One region of the Pseudomonas sp. 9.3L genome, then DNA from elsewhere that is predicted to be linked to it. Evidence: riboswitches for the same ligand, from Rfam matches in the RefSeq annotation. Region 1 holds a riboswitch; the other holds the start of a gene.
What was found. A riboswitch is a leader RNA that binds a small molecule or an ion and turns the genes downstream of it on or off. The one in region 1 is predicted to bind manganese.

Region 1 (10,593 bases):
GCGAGAGGGGTACCGTTCTTTTGCATGAAGGAGGTCGCCGGCGAGCCTAACAGTGAAACCCACATACAGGCCGAGCCCTCGGATAGCGCCCTTTGGCGCTACCGGCTATCACCCATCACCGGTCGCACCCACCAGTTGCGGGTACATATGGCAGCGTTGGGCGCACCTATCTGCAATGATCCCTTCTACCCTGAAGTGATGCCGGTTGGCCAGGTGGACGATCTCTCTAACCCGTTGCAACTGTTGGCCCGCGCACTGGCGTTCAACGATCCGCTGACAGGCCAGGCCCGCTCGTTTCATAGTCAACTGCACTTGCTGTTAAATCGCTAGCTACCGATCTGGTGAGGTTAGTGCCTTCGCCACCGCATGCTTTACGGTCTACGACGTGTTATACGAGAGTTGTACTGCCTCGTTGACTATCCACGCAGGTGTTCAGGAAGCTGTACAAAGCGTGTATCTGGTCGGCCACCCGTCTCCAAGCGAGGGTGGGCGTGTGATGATCCCGATATGACCCTCTCCAGTGCGTTGCCCGAGCCTCTCAAACCTATCGTCCTTGTTGTAGAAGACGACGAACTCCTGCGTTCCTTGTTGATTGAAGTGATCTCTGAGGCAGGTGCGCGCGTAGAGGCGGTGGGCACGGTGGATGCTGGCTTGAAAGCCTTCGAATCCTGCCAAACCCTGGGCCTTATCGTCACGGATGTGATGACACCTGGCCGCCTGACCGGTTGGGACCTCGCCCATGCGGTGTACGCGCAACGGCCTGAGTTGCCTGTCATCATTACCAGCGGCTATTCGGCAAGCCCGAGCTGTGAGCTTCCCGCCAATGCCTCCTTTTTGCCCAAGCCCTGGTCGTTGATGCAGCTGACCGCGATGGTCAAGGCGCGTTTCTCTATCGGCTGACGTGTGGCGCTGCCCATTCCGGCCTACGCCGAGTTAAAGGCCGGGCAGGCGTGGTCGATAATGTGCCAAAGGGTAGCAAGCTCTGCCGCCCGCCTGATTGCCTACCTGGAGTCACCCCTTGCCCACCCCGTTCTCCGCACTGCTGGCCGTTACCCTTCGGCTCGCTCGCATCGAGCATAATCGGCCGATTCGCTATGTGGGCACTGCCGTGGTGATCGGCCTGTGCTGTGCGCTGAGGGCGCAGCTACCCAGTACGGCGTTGCCTTATCTGTTTTTCATCCCAGGTTTAATGTTTTCAGGCTTTTGCTTTGGGGTAGGGCCGTCGGCATTAGGGACGGTCATTGCAGTGCTGTCCGCGCAATATCTGTTCATAGGGCCAGTGGGCTTTGACCGTAACTGGACTGCTTGGGCAAACACCTTGAGCTTTGGTGTGGTGAGCTTCGTCATGGCGGTGGTGTGTGCTTTTTTGCGCCAGAGCCTGAACAGCGTGTCGCGAATCAATCAACGCCTGGAAGAGGAGGTGGAGCGCCGCACCCAAGAGCGCGATGGCGTATGGAACGTATCTCCCGACCTCATCTGCGCGTTGTCAGGTAAAGGCGAGCTGTTAGCGATGAACCCTGCGTGGTCGGCTAACACTGGCTGGACCGAGCTTGAGTTGAAAGGCGGCACCTTCTCGGACTTTATTTCGCCCCTTGAGCTAGCCGACGCCTTGCGTGGGTTGAGCGAACGTGGGGCGGTAGAGCTGGATACCGAGGGCTTGCGAAAAAACGGCGCGCGCTTGCACTTGAACTGGCGTATCGCGCGGCGGGACGGCAAGTATTTTGCCGTGGCCAGGGACATTACTCAGGCCAAAGAGCGGCAGGAAGCGCTGGAGCACGTGAGTTCTCAGTTGCGCCAAAGCCAGAAGATGGAAGCCATTGGCCAACTTACCGGTGGGCTCGCCCACGACTTCAATAATTTGCTAAGCGTGATCAGTGGCAGCCTGGAGCTGCTGAACCTGCGAGTTAGCCAAGGCCGCATCGAGGGCCTGGAGCGCTACATTGGTATGGCCCAGAGCGCGTCGGTGCGGGCAGCCGCGCTTACTCATCGGTTATTGACCTACGCCCGGCGCCAAACCCTGGACAGCAAGCTGATCGAACCGGCAGCGCTGGTGCGGGGTATGACCGACCTGATTAGCCGCACCCTAACACCGCGGATCGAGCTCACGCTGGTATTGCCGCCGGTACCGCTATGGTGCTGTTGCGACGCGCACCAGTTGGAAAACGCCCTACTGAACCTGTGCATCAATGCCAGGGACGCCATGCCCCAAGGCGGTAACCTGACGGTGAAGGTCAGCCAGGCCACGGTCCGTGCGCCAGTGGTAGGCGCGCCGCTCACTGCTGGCGACTATCTGTTGATCCAGGTAACGGACACCGGCACTGGTATGCCCATCGAGGTGCTGGAGCGCGCCTTCGATCCCTTCTTTACCACCAAACCTCTGGGCGCAGGCACAGGCCTGGGCCTGTCGATGGTGTATGGCTTCGCGCGTCAATCCTCTGGGGACGCGCGGATCGAATCGGTGCCTGGCAAAGGCACGACGGTGAGTGTGTTCATGCCGCTCTACACCGGCCCCTTACCGGAAACGGCCAGTCACTCGGTTGCCGAAGGGCTAGTGCCCAATAAGCTGGCCCAAGGGCAAGTACTGGTGGTGGACGATGAGATGGCTATCCGTACCTTGGTCAGCGAAGTGCTGGAGGAAGAGGGCTATGAGGTGTACAAGGCCGATGCGGCGCAAGGCGCCTTGGAGCAATTGGCCCGGTTTCCGGAGTTGAAACTGATGGTCACTGACATCGGCATGCCGGGGGGCATGAGTGGTGATGAGCTCGCCACCCGTGCCCTGCACGCGCACCCTGGTTTGAAGGTGTTGTTTATCACCGGCTTTTCGGAAAATGCAGTGCCTGCAGCGGCATTCGATCCAGGGCAAGTGCAGCTGCTACTCAAGCCCTTCACCTGGACAGACCTCAAGGCCGCAGTTGATACATTGATGACGGGCGCCTGAAGAGCGCCCGCAGGCTTCCGTACCCCAACCGCGCAGGGCGATGGTCAGGCCGCTGACAAGTGCTCGTAGAGAATCGTGGCACCTATGACGATCAGTACCAGGCCGCCGACAGTCTCTGCGCGCTTGCCCACCAGGGTACCCAGCACACGCCCCAGCATTACCCCGAGGGTCACCATCAGGGTAGTTGCCAGGCCGATGGCTGAGGCGGCCACTAGAATATTGACGTTGACGAACGCCAGGCCTACGCCTACAGCGAGGGCATCGATACTGGTGGCCACGGCGGTGGCGACCAACAGCATCGCAGAATGACGTTTTGGCTTCTCGGCTTCCTCCACCTCCTGCTTGAGCCCGTTGTAGATCATATGAGCGCCCAAGCCCAGCAGCAGGCCAAAGGCGATCCAGTGATCCCAACGTTCGACCCAGTGGCTGGCCGCGCGCCCGATGCTCCAGCCAATGATGGGGGTAATCGCCTCGATCACGCCAAAGATAAGCCCGGTACGCAAGGCATCACGCAGGCGTGGCTTGTGCAGGCTGGAGCCTTTGCCGATGGCTGCCGCGAACGCGTCAGTGGACATGGCAAGGGCTACGAACAAAAGGGATAAAGGGTTCACGGTGACGTCCGGCCGGGCACTGAGTCAACGACACCGCCACACGCCCGACCTTAGGCATGGAGGTATCGCTGGTCTCGCCAACCACGACGGTGTTCGTACCACGGCTTACGGCCGAGAATGTTGATACGAACGCTCCAGGATGCAAGTCCTGGGCAGGCTACTCCCCAACGGGGTCCCTAGTGGGGCGGTGATGGTGCCATTGGGGTTGTGAAAAAAACGTCTGTGGTCTGAATCACGAACCCGGTGTAGCCGCAGCGGTCACAGAGCTGCCGCTTACCTTGCAGGTGAGCCTGATAGTCAGGTCAGCTTCGCGGTTGTCGTTCGGCGTTCTTTTTCTACTAACAGGGCTGAATAATGACCACGACCTTTAATGTGATGGACTTCGGTGCCAAGGGTGATGGTGTCGGCGACGATACCCTGGCCATTCAAAAAGCGATCAATGCCGCCGCGAAGGCGGGCGGCGGGGAAGTGTATCTGCCCCACGGCACCTACATCGTCAGTGGCGCCAACAGTGACGGCGGCTCGCTAACCCTCAAAAGCAACGTGACGCTCAACGGCGAACGCATGGGGCTGACCACCCTCAAGCTGGCCGACGGTTCCAGTACTGACGTGGCGGGGCTGATTCACACCGTAGCCAATGCCAACACCACAGGGGCGACCATCAGCAACCTGACCCTGGACGGCAACAAGGCCAACACCAGTGGCACGGTAGATGGCATCGTTACCGGTAGCGCGACCGGTGACAAGGCCCATACCACAGGCCTAAGTGTTGCGGGCGTGGAGTTGCAGAACTTCAGTGGCGACGGGCTACGCGCCCAAGCGCTCACGACAAACGCGCGGGTGTCTGACAGCTTGGCCCATGACAACGATGGCGACGGTTTTGCCACTGAGTTCAAGGTTGAGCAGGTACGCCCAGACGACATCACCTTCAGCGACAACAAGGCTTATCGAAACCAGGGTGACGGGTTCGATATGGTCGGAGGCGTTGGAAACTCCAGCCCCTTTACGTTTTCGAGCAACGACGCGTACGACAACGCTGGCAATGGGGTCTTGCTGACAGGGGTGGCCTCGCAACACCTGTTCGTGCAGGGCGGCATCGTGGGTGGCACGGTGCATGGCAACGGTGGTGCCGGCATTCAGATTCAGGGGTTCCAAGGCATTGGTGTGAGCCACACTGAAGTTTATGGCAATGGCAAGGAAGGCATTGCCTTGCTCGGCACCGACTATGCGGCGGTTTACCAGAACTACATCCACGATAACGCGCAGCGTGGCCCTGCCGCAGAGATCCTTGTGGATGCCTTCACCAACGCTCAGGGGCAGGCCTACACCGCGGATAAAAACTACGACCTGGCGGACAACGTTATCGTTGGCAGCGACCAGTCAACCTATGGGCTGGAAGATCGCTATGCTTCCGAGGGCTCCTATTACCGACCGTTTTACGGCAACGTCATCAGCCACACGCAGCAGGGGCAGGCGATCAGTGATATTGATCATATGACTGCTAACTCCCAAAAGATCACCTTTACGTTTTTGGGCAGCGACGGCGCCGACCACCTTGTGGGTACGCCGAGCACAGAAGTGATGCACGCAGGCCGCGGCCGCGATGTGCTGGACGGCGGGGCTGGCAATGACGTGCTAGACGGGGGGCAGGGCGCGGACCGCCTCACCGGCGGCTCGGGCGATGACGTGTTCGTGTACGCCCGTCGGCAGGACAGCTACGCCAGTGCTGCTGGCGATACCCACGACCGCATCCTGGACTTCGATTCGGCCCACGACCAGCTGGACCTTACTGCTCTTCGCCTCAAAGGCCTGGGCGATGGCCACAACGGCACGCTGCAGCTCAGCTATAACAGCAGCAGCAACACCACCTACCTGCAAAGCCTGGACGCCGACGCCGATGGCTACCGGTTCAAGCTGGCGCTGAGCGGCGATTACCAAGGCAGCCTGACCGACGCTAATTTCTACGGCCGCTGGGTCGGTAGCAACCGCGCCGATACCTTCACGACCACTCGCGAGGGCGGTGCGCTGCTGATAGGTCGCGAGGGCGACGATACCCTTGGTGGCGGATCAGGGGACGACCGTTTGCAGGGCGATGCCGGTGCAGACCGGCTAACGGGCGGTGAGGGCCACGACACGTTCGTTTACAAGGCGCTGAGCGACAGCTATATCAACGATAACGACGGTAGCCGGCACGTTGATCTGCTAATGGACTTCAGCCAAGGAGCGGGCGACCTGATCGATGTCTCTGCGCTAGGTTTCACCGGCATCGGGAACGGCCACAACGGCACATTGACCTGGTCCTATAGTAGCGATACGGGGCTGACCACGATCGAGTCCCTCGACGCCGACGAAGCCGGTAACCGCTTCGCACTCACCCTGCTCACGAGTGGTTTTTTGAACGATAACCGGGGCACCACCGCTGACGCCTTCATTCTGGCGCCCTCGATACCCGCTCCCAATGCCGAGCGGGAGTCTCATGGCGGCTCAGGTACTTCCGGCGGTCCGCTGAATGAGCGGCGGGTGGGCGGCGACAGTTTCGATGCCCTGTGGGGCGGTGCCGGTGACGACGTGTTGATTGGCGGCGGTGGCGCTGACCAGTTGCATGGCGAAAGCGGCGCCGACACCTTCGTGTACCAGAAGGTGAGCGACAGCTACCATGGTGCCGCTGATCTGATCGGTGATTCCTTGTTCAGCGACTTTCTCGTATCAGCAGACCGTATCGACGTATCAGCCTTGGGGTTCACGGGGCTAGGCGACGGCTACAATGGCACTTTGAAGCTCACCTATAGCGCTAACACTGACCGTACGTATGTGCAGTCAAGCGAAGCAGATAGCGCTGGGCGTCAATTTGAGGTTTCGCTCGCGGGGGATTTCAAGGCAACGCTGACGGCGGACAACTTTGTGTTTGCCGCCACACCGCCAGCGCTCGACACTGCAGTGGCAACCGCAGCCATGCCGGCTCACAGTGAAGTAACAGTGCTAGGGCTGGCACACCCTGACTCGACGCTCACCCTTTCATAACAGCGATACCAGCGCCCTCAGCACATTCAGACGTGCGAGAGGGCGCTGGGCGAAGCGTTACAGCTCTTTAACGGTACGTACCTGGTCTTTATTGACCCGGGTCTGCTTGCCGTCAAGCTGCTCGATTTCGTAGAACCCGGAATCATCATCGTACTTAGGCGTGTCAACCGCCTGGATTTCACGGCCGTCGTTGAGCGTGATGACCGTGGGCGTGGAGCATCCCGCCAAGGTGGCCAGGCCAGCTGCGAGCAAAAGGGCGGGAAGGATCCTGTTGGACATGTCGTGTCTCCGGAAAGGCTAGTGTGTGTTAACCCCGTTAAGACGCAGCGGGCCCGAGCAAGTTCCTCACGCGAGTGAGTCCTGCGCATCGCCTTGGGTCTGCATCAGCAACAGGGTGTTGAGGTTGCGCAGCCGGGGGTCGTCGGCCGGGCAGTCCAGCGCTTGGGGCGTATGGGCCAGCAGTACGCGTCGAGGGCTTCGCTCGCCCTGGGCCCAGGCACTGTCGAACGCTGCACGCAGGGCGCACGGCACTACGCACAACAAGGGCTCCCATTTTCCTCCCTGGCGAACGATCAAAGGCACCTCAGGCTGCTGCGCATGGGCGGCCAGCATGGCACACAGCAAGGCATCGTCCACGCCGGGCACATCGCAAGGCAGCACCAGCAGCCGGGAATGCCTGGCCAGCGCCAGCCCTGCGCGCAACCCGGCCATGGGCCCTGGAAACCCAGGCTCGCTGTCTGTGGCTAGCTGGTCGGCGTACGGGGCGTAGCGATCTGTATTGCGGTTGCAGGAAATAATCACATCGTCCGTGAGTGGCCGCACCCGCCTGTGCAAATGCTCGATCATGGCCGTGCCTTTCCAGGGGAGCAGGCCTTTGTCCGCGCCTCCTACTCGTAAGCCCTGGCCACCGGCAAGCAGCAGCACAGAGGGTGGTAGCGAGGTGGCAGGTTGCGAATCCATGGCGGGCTCAAGGCGAAGGGAGGGTGGCTGTGATATAACACCCGGCGTTTTCCTCAACAACTGGAACGTGCCATGAGTGCCAAGGCCGACGCCCCCTTTGTATCCCTCAATATTGCTGTATTGACGGTCAGTGACACCCGTACCCAAGACACCGATACCTCCGGTCAACTGTTCGTAGACCGTTTGACCGCTGCCGGCCATGGGCTGGCAGCACGGGTACTGCTCAAGGATGACCTCTACAAGATTCGCGCTCAGGTGGCCACCTGGATTGCCGATGACGAAGTACAAGTGGTGCTTATTACCGGCGGTACCGGGTTTACCGGGCGCGATAGCACACCGGAAGCGGTGGCGTGCCTGCTGGACAAACACATCGACGGTTTCGGTGAGCTGTTTAGACAGATTTCAGTCGCGGATATCGGTACCTCGACGGTTCAGTCCCGCGCGCTCGCGGGCCTCGCCAACGGCACTTTAGTGTGCTGCTTGCCGGGATCGACCAATGCCTGTCGCACCGGCTGGGATGGCATATTGGCCGAGCAATTGGACAACCGTCATCGCCCGTGCAATTTCGTGCCGCACCTCAAGCAGGCTACCCCGTGTGGCACCCGTGGCTGAGCCAGGCCAGCGCGGCCTGATGCCGCTGGGCGACGCCGTCGAGCGATTGCTGGCAATGGCTGACGCCACACCACTGGTCGGCAGTGAAACCTTGCCCCTGGAGGCCGCCGATGGCCGGGTACTTGCCGCGCCGCTTATTGCCCCTGCGGACCTGCCCGCGTGGCCCAACAGCGCCATGGACGGCTATGCGCTCGCCAGTGCTGACGGGGCCGGCGAGCCCATGCTGGTCTCTGCCCGCATCCTCGCCGGGCATGCCCCTGGGGCGCTTCAGCCTGGAACCTGTGCCCGTATCTTCACCGGCGCGCCATTGCCTGAAGGCGCGGACTGTGTGCAGATGCAAGAAAACGCTCAAGTAGGCGCCGATGGCCGGGTGGTGTTCACCCAGCCAGCACGTGCAGGCTTGAACGTCAGGCCCCAGGGGCAGGAATGCCGGGCCGGCGACCGCGTGCTGGAAGCAGGCACTCGCCTAGGGCCCATCGAGTTGGGCCTGGCGGCCACCCTCGGCAGGGCGCTGCTCACTGTTAGGCGCAAAGCGCGCGTTGCGGTGCTGTCAACCGGCGACGAACTGGTGGCACCGGGCATGCCTTTGGCCCCAGGCCAGATTTACAACAGCAACCGGCAATTGCTGTGCACTTGGCTGGCCCGCAGCGGGTGTGAGGTCATAGACGCAGGCATCGTTGCTGATGACTTGGCCTTGACGCGACATACCTTGGCCGAGCTTAAGGGTGTAGATGTGATCCTCACAACAGGCGGGGTGTCCGTTGGCGAAGCAGATTTTCTCGGCCATGCGCTGCGTGAAGACGGTGAGCTGGCCTTATGGAAGTTGGCGATCAAACCAGGCAAGCCACTGACTGTGGGCCACTACCAGGGCACGGTAGTGATCGGGCTGCCCGGCAACCCGGCGTCTACGCTGGTAACCTTTGCGCTGCTGGCGCGGCCTTACTTGCTGCGGCGCATGGGTTGCGCTCAGGTGCACCCTCGACGCTACGACGTGATTGCAGGTTTTTCATGGCCGGTAGGCAGCCGCCGGGAGTTTCTGCGCGCGCGCATCGAAGGTGGGCGAGCCCAGCTGTACCCTAATCAAAGTTCGGGCGTACTGCGCAGTGCTGCCTGGGCCGACGGGCTGGTGGAGGTGCCTGAAGGGCAGGCAGTGGCAGAAGGCGACCCGGTACGCTTTATTCCCATGAGTGAGCTGCTGACGTAAGAATCTCTTCAGCGCCTGGCGCTTTTTCAGCCTGCCCGTGGTCACATCCCCAATGGCTGATTCTGCGAAAGGGTAGACGAATGCATACACGTAAGGCATGGCTGATTTTGCACGGCAAGCAAGCGCTCAATGAAGACGTACGCGCCGCCGTGAACGCTAAGCGCGACGAAGGCTGGGAGATCGCCGTGCGCCCTACGTGGGAAGGGGGCGACGCAGCCCGTTTGGTGGAAGAGGGTATTGCTGCAGGCTATCCCACACTGATCGCAGGCGGCGGCGATGGCACCTTGCGCGACGTGGCCGAAGCGTTGGCGCTCAGTCAAGGCGACGCCACCCTGGCCCTGTTGCCACTGGGCACCGCTAACGATTTCGCCAGGGCAGCTGGGGTTCCGCTAGAACCCAAGGGCGCGCTGGCCTTGCTTGACCAGCCTGCCCGGCCAGTGGATTTGGGCGAAGTAGGCGGCCAGATCTTCTTGAACATGGCCACGGGTGGCTTTGGCAGCCAAGTGACAGCCAGTACCTCTGAGGACCTCAAAAAGGTCCTGGGGGGCGCGGCGTATCTGTTTACCGGGCTGTCTCGCTTCAGTGAACTACGTGCGGCCTCCGGCGTACTTCACGGCCCGGACTTTCGCTGGGAAGGTGAACTGCTGGCTTTGGGCATCGGTAACGGTCGGCAGGCAGGCGGAGGGCACGTACTGTGCCCCACGGCCTACGCAGACGACGGCTTGCTGGACGTCAGCATACTGCCTGCCCCCACCGAAGTGGTGTCTACTCTCAAAGAGCTGCTCGCCGGCGGCCTGGGGCTAGATAACCTGTTCATCCGTGTCCGCCTGCCGTGGGTAGAGATTCAAAGCGCCCAAGGGTTGGACATCAACCTCGACGGTGAGCCCCTACAGGGTAATGACTTGCGGTTTACGGCGCGGGCCGCTGCTATTCGCGTTCATCTGCCACACAACTGCCCATTACTGGGCAAGCCCGACTAAGCCGCCGTTGGCACGGGTTCAAGTTTGAGAGGCGGGGGCCGATAGCCCGTACATGCCTCATCCAACCCGTAGGGACTTCCATGGCCGGTATTCTTGACAGCGTCGATCAGCGCACCCAATTGGTGGGGGAAAACCGCCTAGAAATCCTGATGTTTCGCTTGGCGGGGCGACAGTTATTTGCGATCAACGTGTTTAAAGTGCAGGAAGTGCTACAGCTGCCAAAGCTCACGTTGATGCCCCAACGCCATACGTATGTGTGCGGAGTGG
Region 2 (10,593 bases), 720 kb from region 1:
CGACCCCACCAGGTTGGCGGCGCTGTAGGCACTGGCGCCACCGGCCTGGCCACTGAACACCGGCAGGCGGCTGTGGTAATTCAGGTAATAGGCGCCGAATTCGGTCGCCAACGGCTCGACGTTGTAATGCATTGCCACGCCGAACTGGCCACTGTCACGTGCATCACGGTCGCGGCCTCGCGTTACCACCAGCCCCTCTTCGCTGAAGGCCGCGCCCTGCCCGCCCAAGCTGTTCAGCACAGAGGCACGCACGGCAGGTGAAAGGCCCGTCGTCGCCAGGGAGGTGTCGAGGGCCGAACGGCTGCGCAATACCGCAAGGTTATTGCTGCACCCATCGGCGATGACATCTGACTGGGAAAAGAAGGTGCCGCAGTTATCCGCGACGGTCTGGTCCCACTCCAACTGGTAGAAGCCTTCGGCGGAGAGGTTGTCTGTCAGGTTTTGTGACAGGTAGAACATATTGACGGGGATCAGGCCCTCTTTGATCTCTGCACCAGGCCTGCGAAACGCAGACACATCAATCGGGTTGATGCTGTTGATGGCGTTACCGATGAACGTGCTTTCTCCCCAGCTCACCACCTGTTTGCCGAGGCGCACGGTGCCGGGAAGGTCGCCAATGGCATAGTTGTGGTAGATGAAGGCATCCAGCAGCTGCGCGCCGGATGACTTCGCGCCTTCTTTGCGCCCATGTTCGCTAACAGCTTTGAACGGCCGGCCTTCGTCTTTGAGTTCGAAGTCGTACCAATAGCTGCCGCGCAGAAACACCCCCGTGTTTCCATACTTGAGTTCCAAGTCATGCACGCCTTTGAAGATCTTGGAGAAGGTCTCGCCTTTCTTGAAATTCAGGCGACCATCGTCAGCCGTCTGCGACAGGCCATGCCCGCCGTTGTTTACGCCGATCAGGCGCGCATTGGGGTGGGCGGTGGACCAACTGGAGCCGATAGACAAGGAAGAGTCAAATTGCCCTTCCACTTCCCCCACGTTAAAGCTCACGGCGAAGGCGGGTGAGGCAATGGTAGAAGCAAGGCTCACGGCCAGCGGCAGCCTGCCTCGCTGCCACAAGGAACGGATCATCGGTAGTACTCCGGGGCATGCGTGTTAACGAGGCGGCCAGGGGCTGCCAGCGTGGCTAGGGGCTGAGCGGCAACTCAATGCAGCTCGCTGGTGGCTATCTTCACGCCCAATGCGATCAAGGCGGCCCCCATGATACGGTCGAACCAATGGCCGATGCGCGCAAAGCCATCACGTACCCGCTGATGGCTAAACACGCGGGCAACCAGGCAAAACCAGGCAGCGGTAGCCACCGCCAGGTACACCCCATACCCCGCCTGGACGCCCAGCGGCGTATGCGGGTTGATGACCACGGTAAACAACGAGAGGAAGAACAAGGTCGCCTTGGGGTTGAGCCCGTTGGTCATGAACCCGGCAGCATACGCAGCCTTGGGCGTGCGGGCCGGGCCAGTGCCTTGGGCCGCGCACGCATTCGCTTCAGCAGGGCCCGCACGTAATGCTTTGAAGCCGATATACACCAGGTAGGCGGCGGCCATCCATTTAAGGACATTGAACAGCACGATCGATTGCGAAACGATCAGGCCAATCCCTAACAGCGAATAGCCCACATGCAAGAAAATGGCTGAGCCTACGCCCAGGGCGGTCCAAGTGCCGGCCTGGCGGCCATGGGTCACGCTCTCGCGTACCACTACGGCGAAGTCCGGGCCAGGGCTGGCCACGGCCAGCAGGTGAATGGCGGCCACCGCCAAGAACTCACTCCAATACATGCCTCTCTCCTAAGGTGCTTTCACGCGCCAGCAGTTTAGCTTATCTGCTCGTGTACCCTGCCGACAGATACAGTTAGCCGCGAAGCGGCCGATCACTGCCCTTCCCCTGGCGCCGCCAGTGCCAGTTGACCTCGCCCCTCTGGTAGACTTGGCGTTTTGCCAGGAGCTTGCCATGGACCCGCGCAGTGAAGTGCTGCTTCGCCAGGCCCATCTGTTTGAGGGTCAGGTATTGATCGCCGGGCTGTCCGCCGACGGCCTGCTGGATCAGCTTCCTGCTGCGCTGGGGTGGAGCTGGAACGCCACTGACCATGCAGGGTTGGTTCAGCGTCATGCTGAGCGCGTGAGCTTCGGCGTCACTGCGCCTGACACCGACCTTACCGCTGCGGTGCTATTTTTACCCAAGGCGCGAGAGCTGACAGCCTATCTGCTCCAAGCCTTGGCAAGCCGCCTGGAAGGGCGCAGCCTGTTTCTGGTAGGCGAAAAACGCGGTGGCATCGAGGGGGCTGCTCGCCAACTGTCGGCCTTTGGCAAGGCGCGCAAGCTGGACAGCGCCCGCCATTGCCAGCTATGGGAAGTCACGGTCGTGCAGCCGCCGACCGCACCCGACCTGAACAGCCTCGCCCAACGGTTCACCCTGGATCTACCAGAGGCCGCCCCGCTTGACGTGGTGACCTTACCGGGCGTGTTCAGCCATGGCCGCCTGGACCGTGGCACGCGCTTGCTGCTGGGCCACCTCAACGGCCTGGCAGGCGACCACCTGCTCGACTTCGGTTGCGGTGCAGGCCTACTGGGCGCAGCGCTCAAGCGACGTTATCCAGAGGCACGGGTCACCCTGCTGGATGTGGATGCGTTCGCCATCGCCAGTGCTCGCCTTACACTGGCCGCCAACGGCCTGGAGGCCGAGTTACTGTGCGCCGACGGTATCGAAGCGGCGCCACAAGGCCTGAGCGCAATCGTCACCAACCCTCCATTTCACACCGGCGTACATACCGATTACCGTGCTAGCGAGGCGCTTCTGCAACGGGCCTCGGCACACCTGGTGCCGGGCGGCCAGCTTCGTTTGGTTGCTAACAGCTTCCTGCGTTACCAACCCTTGATAGAGGCGCACCTGCGCCACTGCACGGTGCTGGCGCAGGCAGATGGCTTCAAGGTGTACCGCGCGCTGCGATAACGGTAAGTCTTGCACTCCTGACACAGGCTAGGCAGAATCCGCACCGTCCTAGGGGAGTAGTCTCCGTGAGCCTGGCTCACAGGCATGCGTCAACATACTTGGCCAGAAGGCCATGGCGCTGCGACCCCCGTGCCCATCAGCGGCACCGGCCGGTTTGACCAGACCTATGACACGTTCACCTTACCCGGGGCGGGGAGGTAGTACGTGTCATAGTCGTGTTGACCCGCCCCTGTAGGAAGCCTGATGCTTGAATCCCTGCTTGTCCCAACCGGGGTCGTTGCCCTAGCCGAAATCGGTGACAAGACCCAACTGTTGGCGCTTATTCTTGCCGCGCGTTTCCGCAAGCCCTGGCCCATCATTGCAGGCATCGTTGCCGCGACCCTCGCCAACCATGCGGCCGCCGGGGCACTGGGCGCCTTCGTCAGTAACGTCCTCTCCGACACCGTGCTGCACTGGATTCTGGCAGCCAGCTTCACCGCCACGGCCCTCTGGACCCTGGTGCCTGACAAGATCGACGACGACGAGAGCCGTACCGGTAAGTCTTATGGGCCTTTCGTGACCACATTGATCGCCTTCTTCCTGGCAGAAATCGGCGACAAAACCCAAGTGGCGACGGTCATGCTCGCGGCCCAGTACCCTCACCTGCTGTGGGTCATCATCGGCACGACCCTGGGCATGCTAGCAGCCAACGTACCGGTGGTATTGGCGGGCAACTTTGCCGCAGACAAACTGCCACTCACCATGATTCGCCGGTTAGCGGCGTTGTCATTCTTTGTACTGGCGGCGTTCGCGGTCTATAAGGCGATGAAGGTCAGTGGTTGGGTGGGCTGAGGGGCAACAGCCCCTTCCACCATTACGGCTAGGCGTGGTCATAGCGCCGCCTGGATGCAACAACCCGCTCCGGTCGAGGGTCAAGACGTTAAGTCGATAGCGACGAAGGTTGGCCATTTCTTATCACTTGCCCTTGGATACTGCACATGAATACCAGTGACTTACTCGAAAAACTGTTACGCCGCAGCCAGGCCTCAGGCACTAGCAGCCCTAAAGGCGCCGGAGGCCTTGGTGGTTTGCTAGGGGGTTTGCTGGGCGGCGGTGCCCCTGGCACCACCAGCACCGGGGGCGTTAGTGGCGGCCTCGGCGGGCTGGGCGGCCTGTTGGGCGGCCTGCTCGGTGGTGGCGTGGCGGGTTCGCAACGTCGCTCTGGCGGAAAATATGCTGCACTGGCGTCGCTGGGCATGATGGCGTTTCAAGCGTATCAGGCTTGGCAGCGTCAACAGCCGTCAGCCTCGCAACAGGCGTTCAGCACTATCGATACCCTTGAAGGGCCTGCTGCCGAATTACACGGCCGCGCTATCCTGCTTGCACTGATTGCCGCCTCCAAGGCCGATGGCAACATTGACGCCGACGAGCAACAAAAGATTTCAGAACAGATCGAAAAACAGGGGGACGACCCCGAACTGCAACGCTGGCTGGCAGCTGAAATCGCCAAGCCCCTGAGCGTAGTGGACGTTGCCCGCTATGCTACCGACCCTGGCATAGCCTCCGAAATGTACTTGGCCAGCGTGTTGGTGGTGGATGATCAGCAGGCTGCCGAACGTACCTACCTGGATGAACTGGCAACCGCGTTGGGGCTGGCACCGCAGTTGAAAGCGCACTTGGAACAACAGGCCAAGGGGCTAGCGGCATCCGATAGTAGCCTATAGCCCCCTGTTCTGACCTGCGTTAGCCCTTCTTGGCGGCCTGATACAGTGGCTGCACTTTTGGAATGGCGGCCTGCAGCTCGGCGATGCGATGCGTGCTTGAGGGGTGAGTGCTGGTGAACTCCGGTGGCGCCTTGCCCGCTTCGGCCGCTGCCATTTTATTCCATAGGCTAATTGCAGCATTGGGATCAAAGCCGGCACGGGCGGCCAACTCCAGGCCCAGCAGGTCGGCTTCGTTCTCGTTGGCGCGACTGTTAGGCAGTGTCAGGCTGTACTCCACCACGGTGTCGGCCAAGGCGAGGCTATCCTGGCCAAGGCCCAGTAAGGCACCGGCGCCGGTCCGCGCCATTTGAATCCCATAGGCCTTGGACATGGCCTCGCGCCCGTGCTCACGCAAGGCATGGGCAATTTCGTGCCCCATCACTGCGGCAAGCTCGTCATCGGTCAGCTTCAGCGAGTCGATCAGCCCGGTGTACACGATGATCTTGCCGCCTGGCCCACAGTTGGCATTCAGCTCATCGCTCTTGATCACATTCACTTCCCAGCTCCACTGGGCCGAATCCGGGCGCAGCTTGGGTGCCTGGGCGATAAGACGGTCTGCGATGGCCTGAACACGCTTGGCTTCAGCACTGGTTTTGTCCAATACACCCTTGCCTGAGGCCTCGGTGAGGGTCTGCTGATAAGACTGTGCGTACATCTGATTCACTTCAGCGGTGGATAACATGCTGAACATGTACTGCTTGCGCTCCACACCTACGCTATCGCCGCTGGTGGTATTAACGGCCTGGCAGGCTGCGAGCAGCAGGGTGCTGCTCAAGGCCAGTGTGGCAAACGAGTTACGCATTGGAGGTTCTCTGTGGTTTCCAGGTAACTCATGCTAGCAGCAATGGCTATGGCAAACACATGCGGCCAGACAACCTGCCGGGCTACTGCAACGGCCTGGATGGGGACATTACGCGGGGGTCAGGCACTCGGGGGCGTTAAGCTTTGGATCGTTCACCAGGTTAGCCAGGGGCCGCTCCAGCAATGCGGTGGCAGGCTGCGCCAGCAGGGAGTGCAGCCGCGGCAGTGGGGTGGCGAGGTCCAGCCAGGCAGCTTGAGCCTCTGCGTCCAGTATCAGCGGCCGACGCTGACTCGCCGCGGCCTGGGTCACAATCGCCACGCTCAGCCATACCTGCTCCTGTACCGGGAATACTTCCCAAATAGCTGCAAAGTGCAGGAATGACCCTTGCGCCGGGGTGAGCCAGTAGGGGCGCTTGCGGACCCCTCCCCGCCACTCATAGAAGCCATTGGCGGGGATCAGGCAACGACGCGCCATGAACGGCTCGCGAAACATTGGTTGCTCCGCCAGGGTTTCAGCGCGGGCATGGTAGGGCGTGCGCGATAAATCCGTGAGCCAGGGTGGCGTGAGCCCCCACCGGGCCATGGCCAATTCACGCCCGCCCTCAGCCTGTCGCTCGATGAGCACCTGCTGGCCAGGGCAGATGTTCCACTGCGACCGCTGCTGTGCGGGGAACCCTGGCAAGGCAGCGAAGGCCGGGGCCCACCTGAACAACGCATAGCGACCACACATGTACCGGGCTCCCGTTCAACACAACAAGCTACCGGGGTAGCTGTCAGGCTCGTCGGCCGGCAGCACGAAGGCCGCATTGTACGCACCGATCAGATCCTGTGCGCGGTTGGCCTGCTCGTCAGCGACCATCAGCCCCAGCAAGCCCAGCGCAGGCAGCTCGCCAACACCCCCCAGCAAATGCCTGCCGCTGAGATGAGCATGGATACCCTCACTACTGAGCATGCTCACCAGCAACTCGGCTTCAAGCAGGCTTTCTGGCTCATACACGCGGCGCATCAGTCGTTCTCACTACGCACATCGAGCGTCCATTGATCACCATCGGTTTGCAGGCTGAACACCAGGGGCCGGCAGCAGACGGGGCAGTCCTCTACATAGTCTTGATCCCCTGCGGACAGGTCGAGTACGGCTTCGACCGGCTCGCCGCAACAGGGGCATTGATAACGCTCGGTTTCCAGCATCAGGTTACCCCTGCAAGTTATGCGTATAATGCCGCGTTTGTTTATAACCCTAGCCGTTTCCAACAAGAGCACATATGGGCGAATTCGATACTATCCGGCCCTACGACGATTCCGAGGTGAAGGCCGTTCTCAGCCGCTTGCTGGGCGACCCGGAATTTCTCAAGATCCTCACGCGCTTTCGTTTCCCGCGCTTTGCCGGCCCACTGGGGTGGGCACTACGGCCCCTGATCGCTCATAAGCTGCGTCAGGAGTTCGCAGGCATCGAGAGCGTGGCGGCCTTGCAGGACAAAGTCGAGGTGTACGTAGATCACACCATCGAGCGCGCCACTGACGGCATCACCTATACCGGTGTGGGCCAGCTGCGCCGCGACACAGCCCACCTGTTCCTGGCCAATCACCGGGATATCGTCATGGACCCGGCCTTCGTCAACTATGCCGTGTATCACGCCGGGCTTGTCACGCCCCGTATTGCCATCGGCGACAACCTGCTGCAAAAGCCCTTCGTCAGCGACCTGATGCGCCTGAACAAAAGTTTTATCGTCTACCGGTCCATCAGTGGGCGGCGAGAAAAGCTCGCCGCTTATCAGCTGCTTTCGGCCTACATCAACCATTCCATTCGTACCGACGGCCAGTCGATCTGGATCGCACAAGCCGAGGGGCGTGCAAAGGACGGAGATGACCGTACCGATTCGGCGATTCTCAAGATGTTCCACATGAGCCGAAAGGACGAGCCCTTCGCAGACGTCATCCGCTCGCTTAACCTTACTCCGGTTTCGATCAGCTACGAGTACGATCCGTGTGACCTTGCCAAAGCGCGGGAGTTGTACATCCGTGCAACGACGGGGGGCTACGTGAAAGCCCCAGGCGAAGACGACATCAGCATCGCGCAAGGCATCACGGGGTATAAGGGCCGGGTGCATATCAACTTCTCACCCCCCATAACCGACGGCTTCGACGACGCCCGGCAGTTGGCGGCGGAGGTCGACCGTCGGGTACTCGGCGGCTATCGGCTGTTCCCGGTCCACTACCTGGCCTACGCACAATGGGAAGGCGCGGACGCCAACTTGCCCGTGCCGCCCGCTGCAAGCCTGTTCGGCGAAGAGGAGCTGAACAAGGCGCAAGGCGAATGGCTACGGCGCCTGGAAGCCTGCCCTCCCGAGCATCGGCCATGGCTTGTAGCGCAGTATGCCTGCCCGGTGCGTAATCAATACCGCATCCAATCCGGCTTGCCACTGGACGCTTGAATCGCGGCTGTCATACACAGGTCATAAAGGCACGTCAGGCTGTGCGCCCACCTCAAGACGCACAGTTCGACGGAGCCCGGCATGTTGCACGCCTCTAACCAGGATCGCCTTTACCTGATTGCCCCCAGCGATGAACAGCAAGCGCTCATCGATGGGTTTGCCGTTAACGTACAAGACCAGAGCTGGCTGGTGTATTGCGCCCTTGGCGGGCACCAGCACCTGGATTGGCCAGACCTGGACGCCACCACGGGCATCAGCCTGCTGGATTGGCACATCGAAGCGGCCTAGCCGTGCCGGCACGCCCGATGGGCTCCGGCACGCACTACGGCTCACTGCTGTGAAAGCTTCTGCCCGATGGTAGGGTCTTTGAACAAGCGAGTGAGTGCATCGCTCAAGACGTCGCTCACCAGCTTGGTGTTGGTGTCCTGGTTCGGCGCCATGCCAAAGCGCTGATTCAGCGATGCGCTATATCGGCCGCTGTAACGCCCGGCAGCATTCTGCACGTCTGCACGGAAGGTGGCACCGATGGTTGCCTCGGTGACGTACATCTTGTCTTTGGGCGACTGGTATTTGAGATCGGTCAAGGTCACGGTCAACTGCGGCGCATTGAAGGCGCTCGCATTTGGGGTAAAGCCCAGCAAACGAACCGCCGCCTCAGCCTGTGCCTGTAGCTTGGGCAAGACGTCTGCACCGTTGACCGAGATCTGGCTCGTCTCAGGGTACAAGCCACCGCGTGTTCCCAGCGCAGGCGATGCGCGGCCATCCACCACACGAATCACAACGGCCTGCCCCTGCCCTACGGGCGCCAGCTGCTCGGTAATCTTGGGTTGTGGGTTGAGTTGCTGGGGGCTGTTGGCGCAACCGGCCAAAACCAAGGCGGAACCCGCGATCAAACCGAACAACAGGCGTGGCAACATGGGCAAGCTCTCCAAGAAAAATAACGAGGCGGCAGTATAGCGGAATGGCCCACAACGGGCGTAGCCGCCGTATCCTAGGCTCAACACGATCCGGTCTGGTGACCCAGTCAGGTGACCCGGTCTGGTGCAGCAACCACAGATGCTGTTCGGACATCGCGCAAGAATTACCGGTTCCTGAAGCATTTTGCGTGGTTAGGCCGCTATAATCTGGCCCCGATTATAAGGATGTCTCCTGATCGGGCTTCGCCGCCTTGCCGACCCAACCGTCGAATCGTGCCGCGCCCACAGAGAGGCCTTCCCTACAGGTCAGCGGTGCGTCGTGCCTGAACGCCCGCCTGGCCTAGAGGCTCGCCATTCAGCTGTGCGGCGAACCTCCTTTGAGGTCTTTGAGGTTTACGACTCCAAAAGAGCGTGAGAAACACCGGTTTTCACTACTTCACAAGAGTGTGGCGAGCACAACATGAATAACAATGCGTCAACAGTAGCCCGAACATACCCGCTTCTATCATCGCGCCCAGGTACCTGCCACCGGTGATCCCTTCTCGCCGCTCGCCTCCGACCATTGGTCTATTGCCCATCACGCGCACTCATGCGTTCATGGGGCATGCCCTGGGTCGATGGCCTTGGGCGGCGCGAACGCAGAAAAATCGGCCATGGTGGCCCAGTTGCCCCTTTTTCCTCGCCACGCAGCGAGCGCGCGGAGCTACTGGGATCCCTGGCTGTCTATTTTATGCAGAAGATTTGGAGATGCGTTAAATGGCGCAGAACGAAGCAGTCGACATGGTTCTGGTAGGGGCTGGCATCATGAGTGCCACCCTGGCGGTGCTGCTCAAGGAACTCGACCCCACACTACGCCTGGAAGTGGTCGAGGCCATGGACTCCGGCGCAGCCGAGAGTTCCAACCCCTGGAACAATGCCGGGACCGGGCACGCTGGCCTGTGCGAGTTGAATTACACCCCTCAGGCTGCCGATGGCTCGATCGACATCAAGAAAGCCGTTCAGATCAACACTCAGTTCGAGGTGTCCAAGCAGTTTTGGGCGTACCTGGCCAATAAAGGCGCGCTCAGCTCACCCAAGGGTTTCATCAGCCCGGTGCCACACCTGAGTTACGTGGCAGAAAGCGGCATTCCTTTCCTGAAAAAGCGCTTCGAAAGCCTCAAGCCCCATCACGCCTTTGCGCAGATGGAGTACACCGAGGACCACGCTACGCTGGTGGAGTGGATGCCGCTGATGATGGATGGCAGGCCCGCTACCGAGCGCCTGGCCGCTACCCGCGTAGCCGAAGGTACAGACGTGAACTTCGGTGCACTGACCAACCAGTTGCTGGGCCATCTCGCCGGTGACGCCACTGCGCAGGTCAAGTACACCTCTAAAGTGACAGGCCTGCGCCGCCGTGCCGGTGGCTGGACCGTAGACATCAAAGACCTGCGCAGCGGTAACACGCGCCAGGTAGAGGCAAAATTCGTGTTCCTCGGCGCGGGTGGTGCGGCCCTGCCGTTGCTGCAAATGTCAGGCATTGACGAAAGCAAAGGTTTTGGCGGCTTCCCGGTCAGCGGCCAGTGGCTGCGCTGTGACAACCCGACCATCGTTAACAGGCACCAAGCCAAGGTGTACAGCCAAGCAGCTGTAGGCTCCCCCCCCATGTCGGTGCCTCACCTCGATACCCGTGTGGTCGACGGTAAAAAGTCGCTGCTGTTTGGCCCTTACGCGGGTTTCACGACCAAATTCCTCAAGCACGGCTCGCTGATGGAC

Region 2: another riboswitch for manganese. It lies ahead of AC4LE2_RS03850 (TMEM165/GDT1 family protein); the one in region 1 lies ahead of mntP (manganese efflux pump MntP).

What each region holds. Positions count from the first base shown of each region.
Region 1 covers NZ_JBZUBK010000001.1:1,568,941-1,579,533, forward strand. Annotated here, with positions in the region: gene AC4LE2_RS07155 (pseudouridine synthase) at 1-330, shown strand, start outside; gene AC4LE2_RS07160 (response regulator) at 508-900, shown strand; gene AC4LE2_RS07165 (ATP-binding protein) at 1,019-2,938, shown strand; gene mntP (manganese efflux pump MntP) at 2,983-3,549, opposite strand; yybP-ykoY riboswitch at 3,548-3,722, opposite strand; gene AC4LE2_RS07175 (M10 family metallopeptidase C-terminal domain-containing protein) at 3,904-6,570, shown strand; gene AC4LE2_RS07180 (YgdI/YgdR family lipoprotein) at 6,628-6,849, opposite strand; gene mobA (molybdenum cofactor guanylyltransferase MobA) at 6,916-7,530, opposite strand; gene moaB (molybdenum cofactor biosynthesis protein B) at 7,603-8,142, shown strand; gene AC4LE2_RS07195 (molybdopterin molybdotransferase MoeA) at 8,126-9,346, shown strand; gene yegS (lipid kinase YegS) at 9,427-10,326, shown strand; gene AC4LE2_RS07205 (chemotaxis protein CheV) at 10,407-10,593, shown strand, end outside.
Region 2 covers NZ_JBZUBK010000001.1:845,374-855,966, reverse strand. Annotated here, with positions in the region: gene AC4LE2_RS03865 (DUF1302 domain-containing protein) at 1-1,074, opposite strand, end outside; gene AC4LE2_RS03860 (LysE family transporter) at 1,149-1,778, opposite strand; gene AC4LE2_RS03855 (methyltransferase) at 1,951-2,949, shown strand; yybP-ykoY riboswitch at 2,989-3,182, shown strand; gene AC4LE2_RS03850 (TMEM165/GDT1 family protein) at 3,193-3,780, shown strand; gene AC4LE2_RS03845 (tellurite resistance TerB family protein) at 3,927-4,652, shown strand; gene AC4LE2_RS03840 (M48 family metallopeptidase) at 4,672-5,493, opposite strand; gene AC4LE2_RS03835 (SOS response-associated peptidase) at 5,602-6,222, opposite strand; gene AC4LE2_RS03830 (putative signal transducing protein) at 6,238-6,498, opposite strand; gene AC4LE2_RS03825 (CPXCG motif-containing cysteine-rich protein) at 6,498-6,680, opposite strand; gene AC4LE2_RS03820 (1-acyl-sn-glycerol-3-phosphate acyltransferase) at 6,755-7,924, shown strand; gene AC4LE2_RS03815 (hypothetical protein) at 8,006-8,212, shown strand; gene AC4LE2_RS03810 (YajG family lipoprotein) at 8,254-8,841, opposite strand; gene mqo (malate dehydrogenase (quinone)) at 9,598-10,593, shown strand, end outside.